3 regions of the Pectobacterium wasabiae CFBP 3304 genome follow, and region 2 is predicted to be linked to each of the others. Evidence: riboswitches for the same ligand, from Rfam matches in the RefSeq annotation. Region 2 holds a riboswitch; each other region holds the start of a gene.

Region 1 (7,539 bases), 1.0 Mb from region 2:
AGAATATGCGCGTCACCCTGGAAGGTACTCTCGGCCTGGGGGTAACTTCAAAAGATGTCATTATGGCGCTTATTGCACGCATTGGCGCAGACGGTGCTACCGGTTATGCCATTGAATTTTGTGGAAACGTCATTGATAACCTGAGCGTTGAAGCACGCATGACTATCTGCAATATGGCCGTAGAAGCCGGTGCGCGAGGTGCATTTATGTCACCGGACGACAAGGTATTCGCGTATCTGAAAGATACCCCACGAGCCCCGAAGGGCGAGATGTGGGATAACGCGGTTACCAACTGGCGGCAGTTGCGTAGCGATCCTGATGCAACATTCGATAAAGAGATTTATATCGACTGCTCTACAGTAGAACCTTTTGTTACCTGGGGAATTAGTCCCGACCAGGCCGGTGCAATCAGTAGTTCTGTTCCGGATCCAGAAATTATCTCGGACGAGCAAAAGAGAAAAGATTATTTCACTGCCCTGAAATACATGGATCTAAAGCCAGGAACGCCTTTCACTGAAATTAAAATTTCCCACGCTTTCATTGGGTCGTGCACCAACAGTCGTATTGAGGATTTACGCGAAGTTGCAAAAGTTGTTCAGGGTAAAAAGTTGGCTTCACACGTGCGCGGCATGATTGTTCCTGGCTCTTCCCTTGTTCGTGAGCGAGCGGAACAAGAAGGTCTGGCTCAAATCTTTATGGATGCTGGTTTTGAATGGCGCCAGTCTGGTTGCTCCATGTGTCTGGCCATGAACGAAGATGTTCTGTCCCCAGGAGATCGCTGTGCCTCAAGTACCAACCGCAATTTTGCCGGTAGACAGGGCGCGGGTTCACGTACACACCTTATGAGTCCGGCAATGGTTGCAGCCTCTGCAATCGCTGGTCATTTAACCGATGTTCGCTATTTTACCGGGGTTTAATGATGGATACGTTTAAGAAAATTTCAGGACTGGCCGCTCCAATGCTGGCTGCTAATATCGATACTGACGTCATTATGCCTAAACAGTTTCTTAAAGGTATTGATCGGCAGGGGCTTGATAAAGGCCTTTTTTACGACCTGAGATTTAATGCTGATGGCACTGAAAATCCAGATTTCATTCTTAATACACCTCAATGGAAGGGTTCAAAATTCCTGATTACCGGACCAAATTTTGGGTGCGGTTCCAGCCGTGAACATGCTGTATGGGGGATGAAACAATTAGGTATTCGTGCCCTGATTGGCACTTCTTTTGCGGGAATATTCAATGATAATTGCCTACGCAATGGCGTTCTGACTATCACTCTTGCGGAAGAGAAAATGAGTGAACTGGCTAGGATTATTTCCCACATTGAGACAAATGAGATCTTGATTGATCTTGAGAACCAGATCATCAGTACCGAAAAAGAAGATTTTACATTTAATGTAGATGAACTGAAGAAGGAGATGCTGGTAAAAGGTCTGGATGCAATTGGCTTAACATTATCCTTTAGGGATGAAATTATCCAATTTGAAAATGAATATTATTCGGAAAATCCATGGCACAGAGTAAGCTGAAAAGCTTGAGAGTGAATAATGAAAATAGCTAATTTTAAATTAAATGGTAAACACAAATTTGGTATTGTGAAAGGAACGGGGATAATTGATGTCAGTGCGATATACGGCAATAAGTATCCATCGCTGAAGACATTTCTGGAAAATGAAGACATCTCTGAATTAGCAGGAATATCTACAGATAAGATAGATTATAAAATTGATCAGGTTGAGTATCTTCCGGTTATTGATAACCCCACCAAAATCATTTGTGTGGGGATGAACTACTCTGAAAAACGTGCTGAGTTCAATGAACTCAATCCAGAACCTACTTTATTTGTAAGATTTGCTGACTCACAGACAGGACATCTTACTTATATCAACAAGCCTGCTGAGTCGCATGAGTTCGATTATGAAGGTGAGCTAGCGGTTATCATCGGTAAAACATGCTTCCATGTTTCTGAAGATGATGCACTTAATTTCATTGCTGGATATAGTTGCTACATGGATGGTTCAGCCCGTGATTGGCAACATACCTGGTATACTGCGGGCAAGAACTGGCCTAAAACTGGCGGGTTTGGTCCTTATCTGACGTCGAAGGATGAAATTCACGATCCGCATAACCTTTCAATCCGCACCTTCCTGAATGCCACAGAAGTGCAGAATGATAATACGAAGAATATGATTCATAAGATACCTTATCTTATTGCATATATTAGCACTTTTACCCAACTTAGTCCTGGGGATGTAATTATAACGGGTTCCCCAGGCGGAGTCGGTAAAAAAAGAACACCACCTCTTTTTTTGAAAGAGGGTGACTGTATTGAAGTAGAGATTGAAGGTTTAGGACGTCTGCGTAATCATATTCGCGAAACAATAATAGCTTAATAAATATAAATACTAAAAATAACACTTATCTCATTTGGGATAAGTGTGTACCCTACGTGTTATACAGGTGAATATAATGAATAATATTCAAGAAGAGATTTTGTCTAAATGTGATGATGCATCTGGACTAACTAATTCAAAAAAATTCTTTTTTTCTAAAGAAATTTGTTCCATACCTGCTCTGTTTTTTTTAGTTATGTGTATTATTATCGGTGCGGCTGCATTTTTTGGCACGTTACCAAAAAATATGATTGGTGGTCTTGCAATTATAATGTCTCTGGGGTTTATTCTTTCAACTGTAGGGAAAAATATCCCAATTATAAAGGATATTGGTGGCCCGGCAATTTTCTGCCTGATGATTCCATCGATTCTGGTTTTTTACCATTATATTCCTAAGAACGTGCTGGATTCTGTGCATGTTCTTATGAAAGATGCCAACTTCCTGTATTTTGTCATTGCTACCCTTGTCGTTGGCAGTATTCTCGGAATGCATCGTGTTATTCTGGTACAGGGTATGATCAGAATGTTTGTACCGCTGGTTGTCGGTACTGTAACTGCGGTAGGCGTTGGCCTGATGGTTGGAGAGTTGGTTGGTTACAGTATGTACCATACCTTCTTCTATATTATCGTTCCGATAATTGGTGGCGGTATCGGTGAGGGGATCTTACCTCTTTCTCTGGCTTACTCTTCCATCCTTGGCACCACGCCGGATATCTACGTTGCTCAACTGGTTCCTGCCGCAGTCATCGGTAATATTTTTGCCATTGTTTGTGCTGGCTTCCTGGCAAAATTAGGTAGCGTCAAACCTACGTTAAGTGGTGACGGGATGCTCATCCGTACTGCTGAAGATAATGCGATTTTCAACAACCTTGGCTCGGAAGGGAATGGCAACACAGATTTCCCATTAATGGGCGCTGGTTTGCTGGTAATTTGTTGTTTCTTTATTGTGGGTGGACTGCTTGAAAAAATCCTACACATCCCCGGACCGGTACTGATGATTGTCCTTGCCGTTATCTGCAAATATATTGATATCATTCCTCACCGTATGATTGATGGCTCAAAATCTTGCTATAAGCTCATTTCAACGTCCCTCATCTGGCCTACGATGATCGGCCTTGGAATGCTCTATGTACCACTGGAAAGCGTTGTTGCGGTATTCTCATTAGGTTATGTGGCTGTGTGTGGTTCAGTTGTGCTCTCAATGGCGATGGTGAGTTTCTTTATGGCGAAATACCTCAACATGTATCCGGTTGAAGCCTCGATAGTGACAACTTGCCATAGTGGGTTAGGTGGCACTGGTGATGTGGCCATTCTGTCTGCTTCGAACCGTATGGGACTTATGCCATTTGCTCAGATTTCCACGCGTATTGGTGGCGCTTTTACCGTAATACTTGCAACGATGTTATTAGCCGCATTTTCCTGATATTTGTATAAATAAACAGCTACTCTTGTGGCTGTTTATAGTTTTATGTCTCTGAAATACTCTTCAAGGAACTCAACACATCTCTTGGTCTTCAACGAGTCGTCTAATTTGGTGGGGTAAACGGCCCAGACAGATGCTTGCTCATAATAATCAGGAAGAATATGAATAAGCTGTTTGTTTTCAATGTATTTTCTGGCATCCCACTGACTTCTGTATGCTATGCCGTGGCCAGCCAGAGCCCACTGCATAATTATCTCACCATTGTTGGATGATAGATCCCCATTAACACGTACAGTTTGCAGGTTTATCCCATTGTAAAGCCGCCACAGCCCAAATGTCTGGCCTTTTTCCTGCAAAAACAGACAACTATGATTAGCCAGTTCCTCAGGAATGGTTGGCATATCTTTGTCTGCAAAATAATCAGGTGAGGCACAGAGTATCCTTTTATTATCTGCAATTTTTTTCGCATAATATCTATCGTTAAAATTCTCTCCAACCATGATTTCCAGATCAATGCCTTCCTTTATTAGATCAAGCTTTGTATCTGTTAGCGTCAATTTTATTTTTAAGTGTGGGTTATTTTTTGAAAAAGAGGAAAAAGGTTGAGCCAGATGATTCTTTCCGAATCCAAATGAACTTGAAATATGAAGATTACCCATTACGTCATTTCTGACATCCTGGATTTGCTCGATAGAATTTCTTGCACTTCTTATTAATTCTTCAGCTTGAACTCTGGCTACTTCACCTGCGCTTGTAAGCCTTATTTCACGAGTATTACGATGAAATAACTTTACCCCCAAAACACTTTCAAGAATGTTAATTCTTTTCGTGATATATGCATTCGAAAGACCCAGTTCGACAGCGGCAGCGGAAAAATTACTGGTTCTGACCACGGTCAAAAAAACGTTAAAATCTTCGATCTGAGGCCATTTGTTTTTCATTATCGTCATACAATCCAACAATATATAATTCTTAAATTATATCGCATTATATCAATACGTAAAACTGCTGAACTGCGCGATCCGTATCTTGCTAAATAACGTCCCACATTACCGTTTCACTTTAGGCAAATTGTATTGATTACCGGATCAATCTCAGCGTCGACCATTCTATCCCTGATCCTCAGTATGGGTTTGATAAATCAGTCTAAAGGGGGATGGCGTTTTTCTCTATGTCACAACGGACTGTAGTTTCTCATTTTTTATCGGTGGTGGAACGAGACGAACTGGCGCTTGCTTTACGGGGGGCACTTACTTATGCTGCAAAGCGTAAACACATGACTCGGGGTGCCCTTCTTTGTGAAGGCTGAGAAATACCCGTACCACCTGATCTGGATAATGCCAGCGTAGGGAAGTCACGGTATGCCCCACCGGTTGCCGCCTTCTTCCACGCCGGTTGGGAGACCTATGAGCACGCAACCCGCCGACTTTTCTGCCGCTCAGGCAGCAACCTCACTCACTCAATTTCGTTCTGCTTCACCGCTGGTACACTGTTTGACCAACGATGTAGTGCAATCTTTTACTGCTAATGTGTTGTTGGCGTTGAATGCATCGCCCGCCATGGTGGTCGATCCCGATGAAGCCGCGCAGTTCAGCGTGATGGCGGATGCGCTGCTGATTAATGTTGGTACGTTGGAACGCACGCGTGCCGAGGCGATGCGGGCAGCCGTAAGCAGCGCGTATCAGGCGGGAACACCGTGGGTGCTCGATCCGGTTGCCGTAGGCGGTTTGACCTTCCGTACTGAATTTTGCCGGGAATTGCTGGCATCGAAACCAGCGGCTATCCGCGGCAATGCGTCTGAAATCATGGCGCTTTCTGGGTTAGCCGCACAGGGGAGGGGCGTGGATAGCGCCGATGATTCCCTTGCCGCGTTACCCGCTGCGCGCGAACTGGCTCGGCAGGTGGGGACGATTGTTGCCGTGACCGGCGCGGTGGATTATGTCACGGACGGTGAGCGCGATATGGCGGTAGCCGGCGGCGATAGCATGATGACACGCGTGGTCGGTACAGGCTGTGCGCTGTCGGCGGTGGTCGCGGGATTTGCTTCTCTGGAAGGTGATCGCTTATCCCATGTGGCGGCGGCGTGCTATGTCATGGCGTTAGCGGGGCAGCAGGCGGCCTTGGCGTCGCAAGGTACGGGGAGTTTTATTCCCAACTTCCTCGATCGACTCTATACCCTGCATGCGGAGGATCTGGCATGAAGCGTATCAATGCCTTGACGATTGCTGGCACCGATCCGAGTGGTGGTGCGGGGATTCAGGCGGATTTAAAAGCGTTTTCTGCATTGGGCGCTTATGGCACGTCGGTCATTACCGCGCTAGTGGCGCAAAATACGCTCGGCGTGCAGTCCGTCTACCGAATTGAGCCGGATTTTGTCGCGGCACAGTTAGATTCCGTGTTGAGCGATGTGCGCATCGACAGTGCCAAGATTGGGATGTTGGCGCAGACCGATATTGTCGAAACCGTTGCCGAGCGCTTGCGCTATTACTCGGTCCCTTTCGTGGTGTTGGATACCGTGATGCTAGCGAAAAGTGGCGATCCGCTACTCGCGCCGGAGGCGGTGGAGTCGATCCGCCGTGAGCTGTTGCCGCTGGTTTCCCTGATTACGCCCAACCTGCCAGAAGCCGCCGCATTGCTGAATACGTCACCTGCCACCAATGAACGGGACATGCGTGAACAGGGGGAAGCACTGCTGGCGATGGGCTGTCAGGCGGTGTTAATGAAAGGCGGTCACCTCAGTGAAGCGGAAAGTCCAGACTGGCTGTTCAGCCGACAGGCCGACCCACAGCGCTTTAGCTCGGCGCGCGTGGATACGCGTCACACGCACGGCACGGGCTGCACGTTGTCTGCCGCGCTGGCTGCGCTGCGACCGCGTCACGATAGCTGGAGCGAGACAGTTAAGGTAGCGAAGGACTATTTACAGCAGGCGTTACAGCAGGCCGACACACTGGAGGTCGGGCACGGAATCGGTCCCGTTCATCATTTCCATCGCTGGTGGTAAACATTGCATACCCTAAATAATTCGAGTGGCGTGACAAAACGTTAGCGTTTTGAACAACGCTCTGCGTTGACCCTTTAGGGCAAGGCCCATTTATGGCCTTGTAACGCGGCAATCGCGCGACAAATTGGTTTTAAACCGATTTGAACAGCGCTAGCGCTGGCCCGAAGGGGGAACCTCATTTATGAGGTTCATTAATCCCCAGGAGCTTACTCAAGTAAGTGACCGGGGTGAGTAAGTGAAGCCAACGCACACGCCGCTTGAAGTATGATGGGTATAAGTAAATCGACTTGTACTTTGCGTGACATCTTTGTCAGTAATTTCAAACTAAATTAAGTGTATTTCGGCGTGACAGTGCAGGGGCATCCGGTTACTTTGCTGTGAAATCTTGGTGTTAATGTGAAATAGGGTGTGGGGATAACATATGGCAGGTTCTGCTCGCAGTGCAATGGCTGCCAAGGCGCTTCAGACGATACTCAATATCGGCCTGCTGGCGCTGGCGACCATTCTGGTGATTTTTTTAGTCAAAGAAACGTTTCATCTGGCGAAGGTGCTGCTGATCTCCAGCGAGAAAGATTCCTCCTATCAGTTGATAGAGGGCATTGTGATTTATTTTCTCTATTTTGAGTTTATTGCTCTAATCGTGAAGTATTTCCAGTCCGGCTATCACTTCCCACTGCGCTATTTTATCTACATCGGCATCACGGCCATCATTCGCCTGAT
Region 2 (7,539 bases):
TCCGGTAAACGGTAGCCGCGCATACAACATTGTACCCAGTGCAATGCGCTATCCTGACTGACTCGATGCCCCGTCGCCACAAATAGCGGATTACAGCGCACTTTACTGCGCCATACCCAACCAATTTGCTCACCCTTATCCAACAACGGCTGCTGGCTGCCGACGCTCTCCGCCAACGGCTCAAACCGGCCACAAAGTCGACTTTTCGCCACGCCAATTGTGGGAACGTCAACGAGCAGACCAAAATGGCTGGCAACGCCGAGACGGCGTGGGTGGGTAATCCCATGCCCATCGACAAACAACAGATCCGGCTTTTGCTCAAGCAACGCCCATGCAGCTAACAGACCGGGGCATTCACGAAATGAAAGAAAACCGGGGATATAAGGCATCGTCGTGCTGATACGCGCAATCTTGTATTCTACCAGCTCCAACGAAGGATAGCGCATTACCGCAATCGCCGCGCGAGTTACCGAGCCTTCTTGCTCAAAGCCAACATCCGCACCCGCGATAAACGCGGGCTGCTCAAAAGGTAAATCGTCGTGCCGAATCACATCAGAAGCGCGAGCCAACTGTTCGGCCCGCAGCCGTTGTGTATCAATCACATCACCTCCTGTGAATCATCCGTGATAAGGGCGGGACAACCGATGCACCGCCTCAACAAAAACGCCTGCATGTTCCGGTGGCACGTCCTGATGAATACCGTGTCCCAGATTGAAAACATGCCCATCTCCTTGCCCAAACCCAGCGAGGATCGACGCCACTTCCTGTTCGATCCGTGCCGGATCGGCATACAGCATTGAGGGATCCATATTCCCCTGTAGTGCCACTTTATCGCCTACGCGACGACGCGCATCGGCAATGTCACTTGTCCAGTCCAGTCCCAGCGCGTCACAGCCTGTTTCTGCCATCGCCTCCAGCCACTGTCCTCCACCTTTAGTAAAGAGCGTCACGGGCACACGGCGGCCTTCATTCTCTCGCTGTAAACCATCAACAATCTTATGCATGTAACGCAGGGAGAACTCTTTGTAGTCACGCCCGCTCAATGCGCCGCCCCAGGTATCGAATACCATCACGGCCTGCGCACCCGCGCGAATCTGCGCGTTAAGATAAAGAATGACGCTATCAGCCAGCTTATCCAGCAACAGGTGCAGCGTTTTAGGTTCAGCAAACATCATTTTCTTGATGACGGTAAACGCTTTGCTGCTACCGCCCTCCACCATATAGGTTGCCAGCGTCCACGGGCTACCCGAGAAGCCAATCAGCGGCACTTCCCCGGCAAGATTTTTACGGATCGTCCGCACCGCGTTCATCACATAGCCGAGCTCCTGTTCTGGATCGGGAATCGGCAGCTTAACCACATCGGCATGAGACGTGATGGGAGAGTGAAAGCGCGGACCTTCCCCTGCTTCAAAGTAGAGCCCTAAGCCCATGGCATCAGGGATCGTGAGGATATCGGAGAACAGGATTGCCGCATCCAGCGCATAACGCCGCAAAGGCTGTAACGTGACTTCACACGCCAACTCTGCATTTTTGCACAGTGACATAAAATCCCCCGCCTGCGCACGCGTTGCCTTATATTCTGGTAGATAACGCCCCGCCTGACGCATCATCCACACTGGGGTGACATCAACAGGTTGGCGCAATAACGCCCGCAAATAGCGATCGTTTTTCAGGTCGGTCATGTTCTCTTCCTTTCAGCCTCACGGCGGTTCTACACCAGATAGATGTGATGAAGCGGATGCGTTATAAAACGAACGTGTTATGAAACCAATACGTTAATGGTGCAAATAGTACCACGTCAGCCTTCGTTCTCGTGATAAGCGCGGCACAACACCACCGTATCCTCGATAAGTCGACGAGCTACGGTGCCCAGCGGAGGCAACTGTGGGAGTTGGTCATAGCGGAACCAGCCCGCGTCACGCAACTCTTTCGGGTCGTGCTTGATTTCGCCACCCGCATAATCCGCCATAAACGCCATCATCAGTGAATGAGGAAATGGCCAAGGCTGCGAACTTACGTAACGCAGGTTTTTTATCTGAATTTGGCTCTCTTCCATCACCTCACGCACGACCGTTTGCTCTAGCGTTTCGCCCACTTCTACAAATCCAGCCAGCACGGTGTACATGTTTCCGCGATGCCGATTATGCTGCGCCAGCAAAATTTCCTTGCCACGGCGAATCGCGACAATGATGCAGGGCGCGATCTGCGGATAATAACGTTCTTTGCAGTGACCACATAAGCACGCCAACTCCGTCTTGCTATGTACCATTTCATGGCCACAGTAACCGCAAAAACGATGGGAGCGATAGAACTCGGCCAACTGCACGCCTCGCCCCGCCAGTTGGAATAAGCCCACGTCTTGATCGAGCAATTGGCGAACGGATGCCATACCCGTATCCCGCCCCTGGCATACCAGCCAGGCGGGCTGCCCTTGCCATTCGCCAATCTGGCGAGCCACTTTCCCTTGCAACGACCACTCTATCGCCGTTCCGCACGGCAATTCCCCTTGAGGCAGCCAGATTTGTATTGCATCGCTAACTATCCACCAGCCGGTTTCATCACCTTTTAGCGTCTGTTCCATATCTTTTTATTGCTCCATTGCCACTTCACTGGCATTTTACATTCAGAGTGATTACATAAGTTTTATAACTGGGATTTCAGTTATTTCTTACCGTTCACGGAGTCAACAATGCTAAACCAGCTACAAAGTCTGACTGAATACGTTGGTGGCAATAATGCGTTAATCGACCAATGGCTACAAGCGCGTAAGCAGCTTCTGGTGGCTTACTATCATCTGGTTGGCATCAAGCCGAACAAGGAAGCGCTTTCTCTTTTGGATGAAGAAGCATTGGATCATTTTTGCCAGAATCTGGTGGACTATCTTTCTACCGGCCACTTTCATTTATACGAAAAGATGCTGCATGAAGCAGCGACCCACAGCGAACAGGTATTAGCGCTTTCCACCCAACTCGACCTCGCCCTGCAAAACAATACGCAGCAAATCATGACGTTTTACGATAGCCATCTGGCAGCCGCTATCGATGATGATAACTGTTTCGAATTCCAGCAGGCACTTTCCAGCGTCGGCGAGGCATTGGAAGAGCGTTTTACATTAGAAGACAACATGATCAAGCAGGTTTACGATAACTAGCCGTCATTTGGCGTTATTTAAGAACATCATCACACGCTGCACAGGTAAAAGCGGCACGCTTTGACATCCGCGTTTTGCCGTCATACAGTGTGGGGGTTTTATTGACCCGTTTAACTGACGGGCAAATCTTGTCGGAGTGCCTAGCGTGCTTGTGTTTCGTTTTTACGGAACCTATAAGTGCACAGGCTGAGACCGTTAATTCGGGATCCGCGGAACCTGATCGGGTTAATACCTGCGAAGGGAACAAGAGTAATGCACTTCATTAAGCTCATGGCTGCGTATTCCTATATACCTGCTCTGATGCTCAATATCATTATTACTCCCTCCGGCTCCAGACAAGCAATCTTCCCTTTACGTATTACAGGAACTTGCTATGTCTACAGAACCCTTGTCTATAGAAACAGTGTTGTCAAAATCGGGTCGCCGTGAACAGCGTGCCGCTGCCCAACAGTTTATTGAAACCTTACAGGGAACCGCCTTTCCCAATTCCAAACGCATTTACCTTGCAGGTTCGCGCGGCGACATCGCCGTACCGATGCGGGAAATCCAGCTCAGCCCGACGCTACTCGGTGGTAACAAAGACAATCCCCAATACGAACCCAATGAGGCGATCCCGGTTTACGATACGTCAGGGCCGTATGGCGATCCCGCAGCACAACCCGATGTCCGCGTTGGGTTAGCGAAGCTGCGCGCCAGTTGGATTGCAGAACGTCACGACACCGAGGCGCTATCCGGCGTCAGTTCCGATTTCACCCAGCAGCGTCTGGCGGATGCCGGTCTGGATCATCTGCGTTTTGAGCATTTGCCACGACCACAGCGTGCCAAAGCAGGCAAATGTGTCACTCAACTCCACTATGCGCGGCAGGGGATAATTACCCCGGAAATGGAATTTATCGCCATTCGCGAAAATATGGGACGCGAACGCATTCGTGGTGAAGTACTGCGCCAGCAGCATCCTGGACAAAGTTTCGGTGCTCTCCTGCCGGAAAACATCACGCCGGAGTTTGTCCGTCAGGAAGTCGCCGCCGGGCGTGCCATTATTCCTTCCAACATCAATCACCCAGAATCGGAGCCGATGATTATCGGGCGCAATTTTCTGGTGAAGGTTAACGCCAATATCGGTAACTCCGCCGTGACATCCTCCATCGAAGAAGAGGTGGAAAAGCTGGTCTGGTCTACCCGTTGGGGCGCGGATACGGTGATGGATCTCTCGACCGGCCGCTATATTCACGAAACTCGCGAGTGGATCCTGCGTAACAGCCCCGTGCCAATCGGAACCGTGCCGATCTATCAGGCGCTGGAGAAAGTGAACGGCGTGGCAGAAAACCTGAACTGGGAAATGTTCCGCGATACGCTACTGGAACAAGCGGAACAAGGGGTGGATTATTTCACTATCCATGCCGGTGTGCTGTTGCGCTACGTGCCGATGACGGCCAAACGCCTGACCGGCATCGTTTCACGCGGCGGTTCCATTATGGCGAAATGGTGTCTGTCGCATCACAAAGAGAGCTTCCTGTACGAACACTTCCGTGAAATCTGTGAAATCTGCGCCGCCTATGACGTCGCGCTGTCGCTGGGTGACGGCTTGCGCCCCGGTTCCATTCAGGATGCCAACGACGAAGCCCAGTTCGCCGAACTGCATACGCTGGGTGAACTAACCAAAATTGCCTGGGAATACGACGTACAGGTGATGATCGAAGGCCCCGGCCACGTGCCGATGCAAATGATCCGCCGCAATATGACTGAAGAGCTGGAGCACTGTCACGAAGCGCCGTTCTATACGCTCGGCCCATTAACCACCGATATCGCACCGGGTTACGATCACTTCACCTCCGGCATCGGTGCCGCCATGATCGGCTGGTTCGGCTGCGCGATGCTCTGCTACGTGACGCCGAAGGAACATCTTGGCTTGCCGAACAAAGAAGACGTTAAACAGGGATTGATTACCTATAAGATCGCCGCCCACGCCGCCGATTTGGCGAAAGGCCATCCCGGCGCACAGATCCGTGATAACGCCATGTCGAAAGCGCGTTTCGAATTCCGCTGGGAAGACCAGTTCAATCTGGCGCTCGATCCCCAAACGGCACGTGCCTACCACGATGAAACCCTGCCACAAGAATCCGGTAAAGTCGCCCACTTCTGTTCCATGTGCGGCCCGAAATTCTGCTCGATGAAAATCTCGCAGGAAGTACGCGATTACGCCGCCAAACAGGAAGCCGAAGCCAAACCGATTGAAATCGGCATGGCTGAGATGTCGCAGGAATTCCGCTCTCGCGGCAGCGAGCTTTATCACAGCGCCACCAGCCTGCAAGCCGAGGAAAGCAAATGACGGACTCGACGCCTTTTGCCCCGACGGCACAGCGGCTGGGGCTCTATCCCGTTGTCGATAGCGTGGAGTGGATCGAACGTCTGCTCGGTGTCGGAGTGAAAACGATCCAGCTAAGAATCAAAGATCGGTCCGATGAACAGGCCGAAGCCGATGTGATCCAAGCGATCGCATTAGGTCGTCGCTATCAGGCACAGCTCTTCATCAATGACTACTGGAAATTGGCAGTAAAACATCAGGCGTATGGCGTACATCTGGGTCAGGAAGATCTGGATACCGCCGATCTGAGCGCGATTAAACAAGCGGGCCTGCGCTTAGGTCTCTCCACGCACGACGATCGTGAACTGGCGCGAGCGGTGGCAGTCAACCCGTCCTACATCGCCTTAGGGCATATTTTCCCCACGCAAACCAAAGACATGCCTTCCGCGCCGCAGGGGCTAGCCGAACTGACTCGGCACATCGCCGATCTACAAGGCCGTTTTCCCACCGTGGCGATTGGCGGGATCGGCATCGACAAAGTACCTGCGGTGCTGGAAACGGGCGTCGGCAGCATTGCCGTCGTCAGCGCTATTACGCAAGCACCTGACTGGCAGCAGGCCACTGCGACGCTGCTCAAGATAATTGAAGGACGGGAGGCATAACATGGTAACGACTTGCCCTCCAACGCCTGCGGGACTGAGCGATAGCGAGTTTATGCGCTACAGCCGTCAACTGATGCTGGAAGATATTGGTCCTGAAGGTCAGGAGAAACTCAAAGCCGCCCGCGTTCTACTGGTAGGGCTCGGTGGGTTGGGCTCCCCCGCCTCACTCTATCTGGCCGCCGCAGGGGTCGGCACGCTACTGCTCGCCGACGATGACTCACTGCACATCAGCAACCTGCAACGCCAGATTCTGTATCGCACCAGCGACACCGACAAGCCCAAAGCGGTGTTGGCACAGCGTCAACTACGGGCATTAAATCCGTACTCAGAAGTAATAGCACTCACCGAAAGGCTAAGCGGTGACGCGTTACACAGCGCCGTCAGCCGTGTCGATCTGGTACTGGATTGCAGCGACAACATGACAACCCGTCATGCGGTTAACGCCGCCTGCGTGGGTGCAGGCAAACCGTTGATCAGCGGTAGCGCCGTCGGTTTCAGCGGCCAGCTCGCAGTCTTCATGCCACCTTATCAGTCTGGCTGCTACGCCTGCCTGTACCCTGATACCGCCGAACCGCAGCGCAACTGTCGCACTGCGGGCGTACTTGGCCCAGTAGTCGGCGTGATTGGCACACTTCAGGCGTTGGAAGCAATCAAACTGCTGGCGGGGATGCCGTCCGCGCTGGACGGCAAGCTGAGAATGTTCAATGGCAAACAGCAGAGCTGGAACACACTCCAACTGACGCGTTCACCTCATTGCCCGGTATGCGGGGGCGTGGCATGAAAATCACGCTGAATGATGAACCCTTTGAATGTCCAGAGGCTATTACGGTTGAGACGCTGCTGAACCAGATAAATCGATTTCAGCCCGGCACCGCGTTAGCCATCAACCAAACCATTATCCCGCGCGCCACCTGGTCACAGCATCAGGTGCAAGACGGTGATGACATTTTGCTTTTTCAAGCCATCGCGGGAGGATGACATGCTACACATTGCCGATACGATATTAACTTCGCGGCTGCTAACCGGCACTGGCAAATTCGCTACGCCAGAACTGATGCTGGCGGCACTTGAGGCTTCCGGTTCGCAGTTAGTCACCATGGCGATGAAACGTGTAGATCTGAATAGCGGAAATGATGCCATTCTCGCCCCGCTACGCCAGCTCGGTATTAAGCTGCTGCCAAATACGTCAGGAGCCAAAACCGCAGACGAAGCTATTTTTGCCGCCCGTCTGGCGCGTGAAGCGCTGGGCACTCGCTGGTTGAAATTGGAAATTCACCCCGACGTGAAATACCTGCTGCCCGACCCTATCGAAACGCTAAAGGCCGCCGAACAGTTAGTAAAAGAGGGCTTCACGGTGCTGCCCTACTGCGGTGCCGACCCGGTGTTGTGCAAACGGCTGGAAGAAGTTGGCTGCGCGGCGG
Region 3 (7,539 bases), 500 kb from region 2:
CACCACCAGCGCATAGGGGGATTGTGGTAGCCCGATGCTGTTATTCAGCAGCAGGAAAAAGCCGGTTGCCAGCACAATACCGGGCATGGCGAGGATGAGCATGCCGCTCAGATTCATCAACTGCCCGTAGAGTGGCTTCTGGCGTAACTTGAGCTCGCGGCTACTCCAGAGCAGCATCATGGTTAACACCAGACACAACAATCCTGCGCCTAAGGCAATGCGCAGCGAGGTAAACAGCGTTTGCCAGAGCACGGGCTGTTGCAGCACGGTAACCAGCGAGCGATTCACGCCATCGACCACCACGGCTAGCAAAGGGGGAATGACCAGCAGCAACAGTGCGCCGATCAGCAGGCCGTCGGTGAGGCGACTTAAGGTACTATCCTGCAAGTTGCGCCAGGCAAGCTGCTGCGTGCTGCCGACGGGTAGAATGCGTCCCAGCCGCTGGCTCAGCAGCACCAAACCTAGACAGCAAACCATCTGAATTAATGCCAGCAGTGCTGCTCGCGCTGGATCATAATCAAAGCTCAATGCCTGATAGATAGCCAACTCAATCGTCGTCGCCTGCGGGCCACCGCCTAGCGACAGCACCGTGGCAAAGCTGGCAAAGCAGAGCATAAAAATCAGCGCGCCGGTGGGTAAAATCTGCCTGCGCAGGTTGGGCCATTCCAACAGACGGAAATGTTGCCAGCTATTCATACCTAAATTGGCGGCTAGCTGGCGCTGCTCGGTGGCGATGCCCTCTAAGGATTGCAACAGCAGTCGGGTTGCCAGCGGCAGATTGAAGAATACATGTGCCAGCAGGATGCCCTGCAATCCGTAGGGTGAGAACGTGTATTTCAGGTCAAACCAGCCCAACGCAGAGGCCAGCCAGCCTTGGCGGCCATATACGCTGAGTAGGCCAAAAACGGCGACCAGCACGGGCAGTACCAGCGTCATAGCGCACAGGCGCAGCAGCCAACGGTGACCGGGGAAACGCCGCCGATACAGCGCTCTGGCGAGGAAAATCGCGGGAACGGTAGAAAACAGTGCAGAGAGAAACGCCTGCCAGAAGGTAAACCGAATGACATGCCAGAGATAACAGTCATGCCATAGCGTGCGCCACTGACTTTCGGGCGCCTGTAGCCACAGTGCGCCGAAAGCCAGTACGGCAACGGAAATTAACAGCGAGGTGGCCAGTAGTCCCGGCCACAAACGTCCGCCGATCAGTGGCTGACGGCGCGTTGCCATGCCTGAATCCACTGTGTCCTTTGGTCGGCGACTTCTTGTGCGCTGAACTGCATGGCTTTCTCAGGCACGGCAAGCGTCGCGAAGCCCGCAGGCAGTTCGGTTTTCACCGCCGGATACATCCAGTTCGTGGTGGGGATAGCCTGCTGGAAGGTTGGGCTCAGGATGAACTTCATAAAGCGTTTTGCCAGCTCGGGATTTTTGCTGGAAGCCAACTGCCCGGCGATTTCGATTTGCAGATAATGCCCTTCGCTAAAGGTGGCCGCCGCGTAGTTGTCTTTCTTCTCTTCGATGATGTGATAAGCCGGTGATGTGGTATAGCTCAGCACCAGATCCGCTTCCCCTTTCAGGAACAGGCCGTAGGCTTCGCTCCAGCCTTTGGTCACGGTAACGGTTTTTTTCGCCAGCTTCTGCCAGGCTTGTGGCGCATCGTCGCCGTACACTTTCTGCATCCATAGCAGCAGGCCCAACCCCGGCGTGCTGGTGCGTGGATCCTGATAGATCACTTTCCACGGTGCGTTGCTGTCCAGCAGTTCATGCAGGCTTTTCGGCGGGTTCTTCAGCGTGTCTTTGTTATACACAAAAGCAAAATAGCCGTAGTCGTAAGGGATGAACGTCTTATTGCTCCAGCCGCCCGGCACTGTGACGGCGCTGGTGTCCTGACCGTGTGGCGTAAACAGACCGGTTTGCTCCGCAGCCTGCAACAGGTTGTTGTCCAGCCCCAGAATGATATCCGCTTTGCTGTTTTTGCCTTCCATACGCAGACGGTTCAGCAGCGATGCGCCATCCTCCAGCGCGACAAAATTCAGTTCGCACTCGCACTCTTTTTCAAACGCGGTTTTAATGACGGGGCCTGGACCCCATTCGGAAGCGAATGAGTCGTAGGTATAAACGGTAAGCGCGGGCTTGGCGAAAGCGGATGCTGAGAGCAGTAACAGACAAGGCAGGCTGGTTTTCAGCACGATGGCTGAACGGTGTAATAATTGATTTAACACTTTGCACTCCTGAGAATCATAGGGTGGCAAAGGACTTCGAGGCAGCAATAAGCCGCACTCTCAAATCCCTTCGCCGGTATTAACCGGATCAGGTTCGACGGGTATCTTCTCAGCGAAAAATTTTCCGCACCCCGTTGAGAACGACTCATTGTAAAGGGTTAAGTCGGGCAGTGAAAGGTTCTCAGCGTTCCGGCGGCGCGAACCAGGCTTGAATACTCCACAGTACAGGCACAATCTCGCTTAACGTAATGAACTCTGTTGTCCTGTTTGTGGACATTCACCATTTCACTGCCTCCTGCTCGATTAGTGCGGTACACCAGTCGATAAAGGCGCGGATAGCTGGCGAGAGGTGGCGGCTTTGCGGGTAGAGGATGAAAATAGGTTCACGTGGTGCTTCGAGATCAGGAAGCAGCCGGACAAGATGTCCATCAGAGAGTTGCTGGCGTACCATATAACTGGCAATGCGTAGTAGACCCAGACCCGCTACACCCGCGGCGAGATAGGCATCGGTGTCATTTACGCTGATCTGTCCTGCTAGCGGAATCGCTACGGTGTGAGCTTCATCGTGAAACCCCCAACTAATTGAACGAGCTGCCCGGCTGTGGATATAGCCCACTGCGACATGATCTTTGAGCGAGTCCAACGTTGTGGGGTATCCATGTTGTTCGAGATAGCGTGGGGAAGCGCAGATAGTCCAATGGAACGCCCCGAGACGTCGTGCGGCCAGTCGTGATAACGGGGGTTCTCCGGTTCTGATGACACAATCAATACCCTGCTGGACAATATCGACAGTGGCATCACCCAGATGGAAGTCCAACCTTATTCCCGGATGACGCTCACAGAAGTCCGGCAGTGCCGGGATCAGGAAATTTTTGACCAGAGAAGGTGTCGCCCCGATTCTGATCGTTCCCTGTAGTTCCTCCTTTTGCTGTGCCGTTACGCTTTCCGCCGCGTGCACATCCCGCAAGATCGCTTTGCAACTGTCGTAATAGCGCAGGCCAATATCCGTAATACTGAGTGCTCGCGTCGTTCGGTTGAGTAACCGAGCGCCGAGATGTGATTCGAGTTCTTTGATGCTGCGGGTGACGGTGGATGGCAGAACATGCATTGTTTCCGCCGCTTTTTTGAAACTACCCGCATCGACCACTCGGATAAATGTCTCCATGGCCTGAAACCGATCCATACGATGATGTCTCCCCATTTTGCGATGAAACGTGTAAGGCGTACTGCCGTGTTAGCAGCCATATCACCTTATCGTTTGATTTTTTCAAATTATGAAGTGAGCTGGCGGAATCTTATCATCTGCGCATTTTTGTATAACATGACACTCGATCTTTGAATGTCCTTATTCTGACAAGCAGTATCGGACAAAAGGCGTGTTAGCACACTGACTACATGGGGCGTTCACTATTCCCTATGATAGCGATAATTTGAAATTGTGAAGGAGTTAAGGCGTGAATGATAGCGGAACAGCGTTGAAAGATATTCTTGTGCTTGGCGCAGGGCAACTCGGTATGGCGGTATTGCGTGCTCTTGCACCGCGTGCGCGAACCTTGCCGTTGTCGGTCACGGCACTCGTCTCGCCGGACACCGTTAACGATCCGTCGGAGCACGGGATGGCAACACTGACCGAACTCCGTGCACTAGGGGTTGACGTTATCGGGTTCGATCTGGCCTCTGATGAACATGCTCTAACCGAGCTTTTCAGGAATTATAAGACGGTATTGAACTGTTCGGGGTTCGTAGCGGGGCCAGGCACTCAGATGAAAATAACCAGATCGGTGTTGGCTGCCAACGTCGCGCGCTATTTCCCTTGGCAATTCGGTGTTGATTATGACGTTGTGGGTCGAAAAAGCGGCCATCCGGTTTTTGATGAACAATACGACGTGAGACAACTGCTACGTAGCCAACGGAGTACCGAATGGGTGATTGTTTCGACTGGTATGTTCACGAGTTTCCTGTTTGAACCCGTCTTCGGCGTGGTGGATCTGGAGCACGGAATCCTTCACGGTCTGGGAAGTTGGGATACGCAAGTGACCGTGACGATCCCCGAAGATATTGGCTGGCTCACGACTGAAATTTTGTTGGCTGAACCACGACGGGCTAATGAGGTGGTCTACGTGGCAGGTGACACTATTTCATACGGGCAACTTGCCGATGTCGTTGAACGTGTCACAGGGAAGGTCTTTGAGAAGACACTATGGACTCTGGACAAATTGCGCAAGGATCTGAAGGTGGCCCCAGATGACGCAATGGCGCACTATCGGGCTGCGTTTGCTTTGGGAGAGGGCATGTGGTGGGACAAATCCGGCACGTTCAATGAACGCAATGGTTACGAGACGGTCGACGTCGAACATTTCTTACGGATGCAATTGCAAAAATAGACCGCGGGGTGCGGGGCGATTCAACGTGCCCCGCACCTTTTTCAACGGTACTCAGCGTTCCGGCGGCGCGAACCAGGCGGATTTAAAATCAAACCAGCCCAGCATGTTCATCCTGACGCCGCGCATGCTGCGCTGCCCTTGAAGTTGCAGCCAGTGATGCAGTAACGGATGCAGTTGCCCGCTCTTGATGAGCTTTTCACACCATTCCGCCATCGGCAACGTATGGTTACGCCACTGCTGTGCGTCCGTGCCCAGGTCGTCGTTCAGGCAATGTTGCACCAGTGGCAGCTCATAGAGCATGGCGAATAGAGAGAATTCGAGCGGCAGGTAACAATTCAGGCTACCAAACCAGATATCGCTTGCGGCATTGCCCTGATACCAGTCTTCGTAGCTGATGATCTGAACATGCAGGGTGATGCCCTGTTGCGCCAGCAGTGTGCGCATAATCTCGCTTAATATCCGATACTCCGGATGTTCCTGATAGAACGTAAGCGTGACTTCTGTTAGCCCTTCAGGAATGGACTGTGGCGTATCGGGATGATGGTGATGCCAGCGTGGCAGCAGGCTATAGGCGGGCGACCAGTCGCGCTGGTTGCTGGTATTGGCATGGCTGAGCAGCGAAATAGGGTTAAATACCTGTCTGAGCCATTGCTGAACCTCTGGGCGTTGGTTCAACTGCGAGCGCTTGTCGAATAACAGGAAATAACCGCCTTCCTCCATTCTACTTTCCAACTGTTCATGATGAGACTCATCAGACTGGAATTGGACAGACACTGGCATTTCTTCCGGTTCATCCGGTAAGACCCAGATGTTGACCTCATCAATCAGCGCCCGATAGCCAAAATAGTCATCGAAAGCCCGGATTTTCAACTGGCTGCTGTTATTGCGTACCACCGCGTAAGGCCCGGTGCCAATCGGGTGCTGTGCAAAATTCGGCAGCGTTTGCCACTCTTGCGGCAGGATCATGGCGTGTACGCTGGCCAGGAGCCACGGTAGCCATTTATCTGGGCTGCTCAGCTTGATATCAATCACAAACGGCATCGGTGAGGTCACCGCTTCAATATGGGAAAAGAGCGGAAGCGGAGCGAGGCGCGATAACGATGTGGTGATGTCGTCCATCGTGAGTTCACGACCGTGATGGAAACGGATTGCCGGACGCAGATAAAAGCGCCAGTGCAAGGGAGATAATTGCTGCCAATGATGAGCCAGATCGGGTTTCAGTTCCCCATTTTCCTCATTTATGTTGGTTAATCCGCTAAAAATTTGTCGCGCAATATGCATTTCTGAACGCCGCAGTGCTGAACTTGGCAGTAAATTGCCTAACGGGCGGTAATAGAGGATGCGCAGAATGTGCTTGCCTTGCCGGAAACTTCGCCCAAGGTGAGAGAGTAGCATCTGGCGCACCGCTTCTTTGTCACCGACCAGTTGCACCAGTTGCTCAATACGATCCTGTTCCAGCAGATCTTCGGCACGCTGCTGCTGTAGCGCTAATCCGGTGTACACAAAGGAGAGCTGCGAACGTTTTCCTCTCCCAGCTTCTGCCTGCCAGATGAGCCAGCCTTCTTGCTGCATTGCGTTCAATAACGAGCGGATATGGCGGCGTGAGCAGTTAAGTACCCCGGTCAGTTCTTGCAGCGTGGTATCGGTGGTTTGCCCCTGAAAGTGTTGCCACAGGCGGATGAACTGTTGTTGCAATCGAGGAGAAGACATAAAAGAGGAACTCCCTGCACTAAAGTCATCAATTTATCTTTCCCTATATTACGTCGATACTTTTCAACAAGGAAATAAAGGAGGTGGCTCATGGCGATTTCCCGTTTGTCCCAGTTCTATCAAACCTACTTATCGACCTGTAAAGCGACGTGGTTGCGATGGATGTCTGCCCAGCAGCGAATCGCACTGTTGCAGCAGGCGACGCAGTGGCACCTGAACGACATGTCCGACGACGAATATCGGCATTGGCTCTAGGTGGTGTGAGGAAACGTATTCTGAGTAATGGTGATGTTTCACCAACCAGCGAGTTCTCTCGCTGGTTTTTTTTATGGTGCTGACCTGCTTATCGCCTTTTGGTTTTTCGCTGATAGTTTGCGGCAAAGAGATATCAGCGGCAGTGTTCACGTAATAATTTACCCTCGCTGAGTAATGCACAATAACGTGCTAATTCGTCCTGCTGGTGTGCATTGCGTATCTGCAAGGCCAGATTAATCGTGGCAAGCTCCTGGGCGTTGTCGGCTAATTCCTGTGGTATTTTTTTTTGTTTAGCTAGCCAGTCGGCGACATCACTCCATTCCCATAGCGGCGATGTACCACGTAAGCGTTGAACCGGAGAGGGAAAATCGCCCGCGCCACGTTTTCCATCTTTGAGAAGCGCAATGGCTTGACGCGATAGCGCGGATAAGGCCGCGATATCACTGATCCCAACCCAGGCTGCATCGACGGAGTGGACGTTTGCCTGGATACCTGCGGACTCAATGTCATGAATAGCGCTGATGACTGCGGTAGAAAAAAGGGGGCTTTCTCGATCAAATTCGAGATAGACAGCGTTGCCATAAAAGCAGACCAGAGCATCGTCACAGCCGCTGGAAAAAAGCGCATCCTCCAGTCCTATGGTATCTGCAGAAACGCCCGATAGCGTGAGAGAAAAGTGATACGTTGTCATAAATTCCTCGCTAAACCGTATGTATCTTCTATTGTTTCTGCATTGCCAGACAGCTATCGACGTTGCGGCGGATTTGCTTTGCGTGGTTTTCTGGGACTGATGGCGTGGACCAAATACTCATCATGTGAGTACTGTGGTTCGGAGTACCGCAGACAAGCCTGCCAAATGCATGCCCACTACTAGAATAAAAACGCCAGCCCTGCGCTAATGCGTATTCAATAGCTGCTTGAATGTGCTTATTTGGATGTTTTTTCATCGCTATAGAGAGCCATGGTAAATT

The links. A riboswitch is a leader RNA that binds a small molecule or an ion and turns the genes downstream of it on or off. The one in region 2 is predicted to bind thiamine pyrophosphate.
Region 1: linked by a shared signal. The riboswitch ahead of thiM (hydroxyethylthiazole kinase) and the one ahead of thiC (phosphomethylpyrimidine synthase ThiC) in region 2 are both predicted to bind thiamine pyrophosphate.
Region 3: linked by a shared signal. The riboswitch ahead of thiB (thiamine ABC transporter substrate binding subunit) and the one ahead of thiC (phosphomethylpyrimidine synthase ThiC) in region 2 are both predicted to bind thiamine pyrophosphate.

The regions. Positions count from the first base shown of each region.
Region 1 covers NZ_CP015750.1:377,952-385,490, reverse strand. Annotated here, with positions in the region: gene leuC (3-isopropylmalate dehydratase large subunit) at 1-917, shown strand, start outside; gene leuD (3-isopropylmalate dehydratase small subunit) at 920-1,531, shown strand; gene A7983_RS01785 (fumarylacetoacetate hydrolase family protein) at 1,550-2,395, shown strand; gene A7983_RS01780 (2-hydroxycarboxylate transporter family protein) at 2,472-3,818, shown strand; gene A7983_RS01775 (LysR family transcriptional regulator) at 3,854-4,759, opposite strand; TPP riboswitch at 5,091-5,187, shown strand; gene thiM (hydroxyethylthiazole kinase) at 5,225-6,019, shown strand; gene thiD (bifunctional hydroxymethylpyrimidine kinase/phosphomethylpyrimidine kinase) at 6,016-6,819, shown strand; gene psiE (phosphate-starvation-inducible protein PsiE) at 7,241-7,539, shown strand, end outside.
Region 2 covers NZ_CP015750.1:1,410,527-1,418,065, forward strand. Annotated here, with positions in the region: gene nfi (deoxyribonuclease V) at 1-602, opposite strand, end outside; gene hemE (uroporphyrinogen decarboxylase) at 618-1,682, opposite strand; gene nudC (NAD(+) diphosphatase) at 1,799-2,581, opposite strand; gene A7983_RS06365 (Rsd/AlgQ family anti-sigma factor) at 2,690-3,151, shown strand; TPP riboswitch at 3,274-3,411, shown strand; gene thiC (phosphomethylpyrimidine synthase ThiC) at 3,525-5,480, shown strand; gene thiE (thiamine phosphate synthase) at 5,477-6,118, shown strand; gene A7983_RS06380 (HesA/MoeB/ThiF family protein) at 6,120-6,899, shown strand; gene thiS (sulfur carrier protein ThiS) at 6,896-7,096, shown strand; gene A7983_RS06390 (thiazole synthase) at 7,098-7,539, shown strand, end outside.
Region 3 covers NZ_CP015750.1:909,731-917,269, reverse strand. Annotated here, with positions in the region: gene thiP (thiamine/thiamine pyrophosphate ABC transporter permease ThiP) at 1-1,227, opposite strand, end outside; gene thiB (thiamine ABC transporter substrate binding subunit) at 1,203-2,186, opposite strand; TPP riboswitch at 2,267-2,363, opposite strand; gene A7983_RS04055 (LysR family transcriptional regulator) at 2,497-3,402, opposite strand; gene A7983_RS04050 (aromatic alcohol reductase) at 3,674-4,603, shown strand; gene sgrR (HTH-type transcriptional regulator SgrR) at 4,655-6,313, opposite strand; gene sgrT (glucose uptake inhibitor SgrT) at 6,404-6,568, shown strand; gene A7983_RS04035 (helix-turn-helix transcriptional regulator) at 6,702-7,259, opposite strand; gene A7983_RS24300 (hypothetical protein) at 7,288-7,515, opposite strand.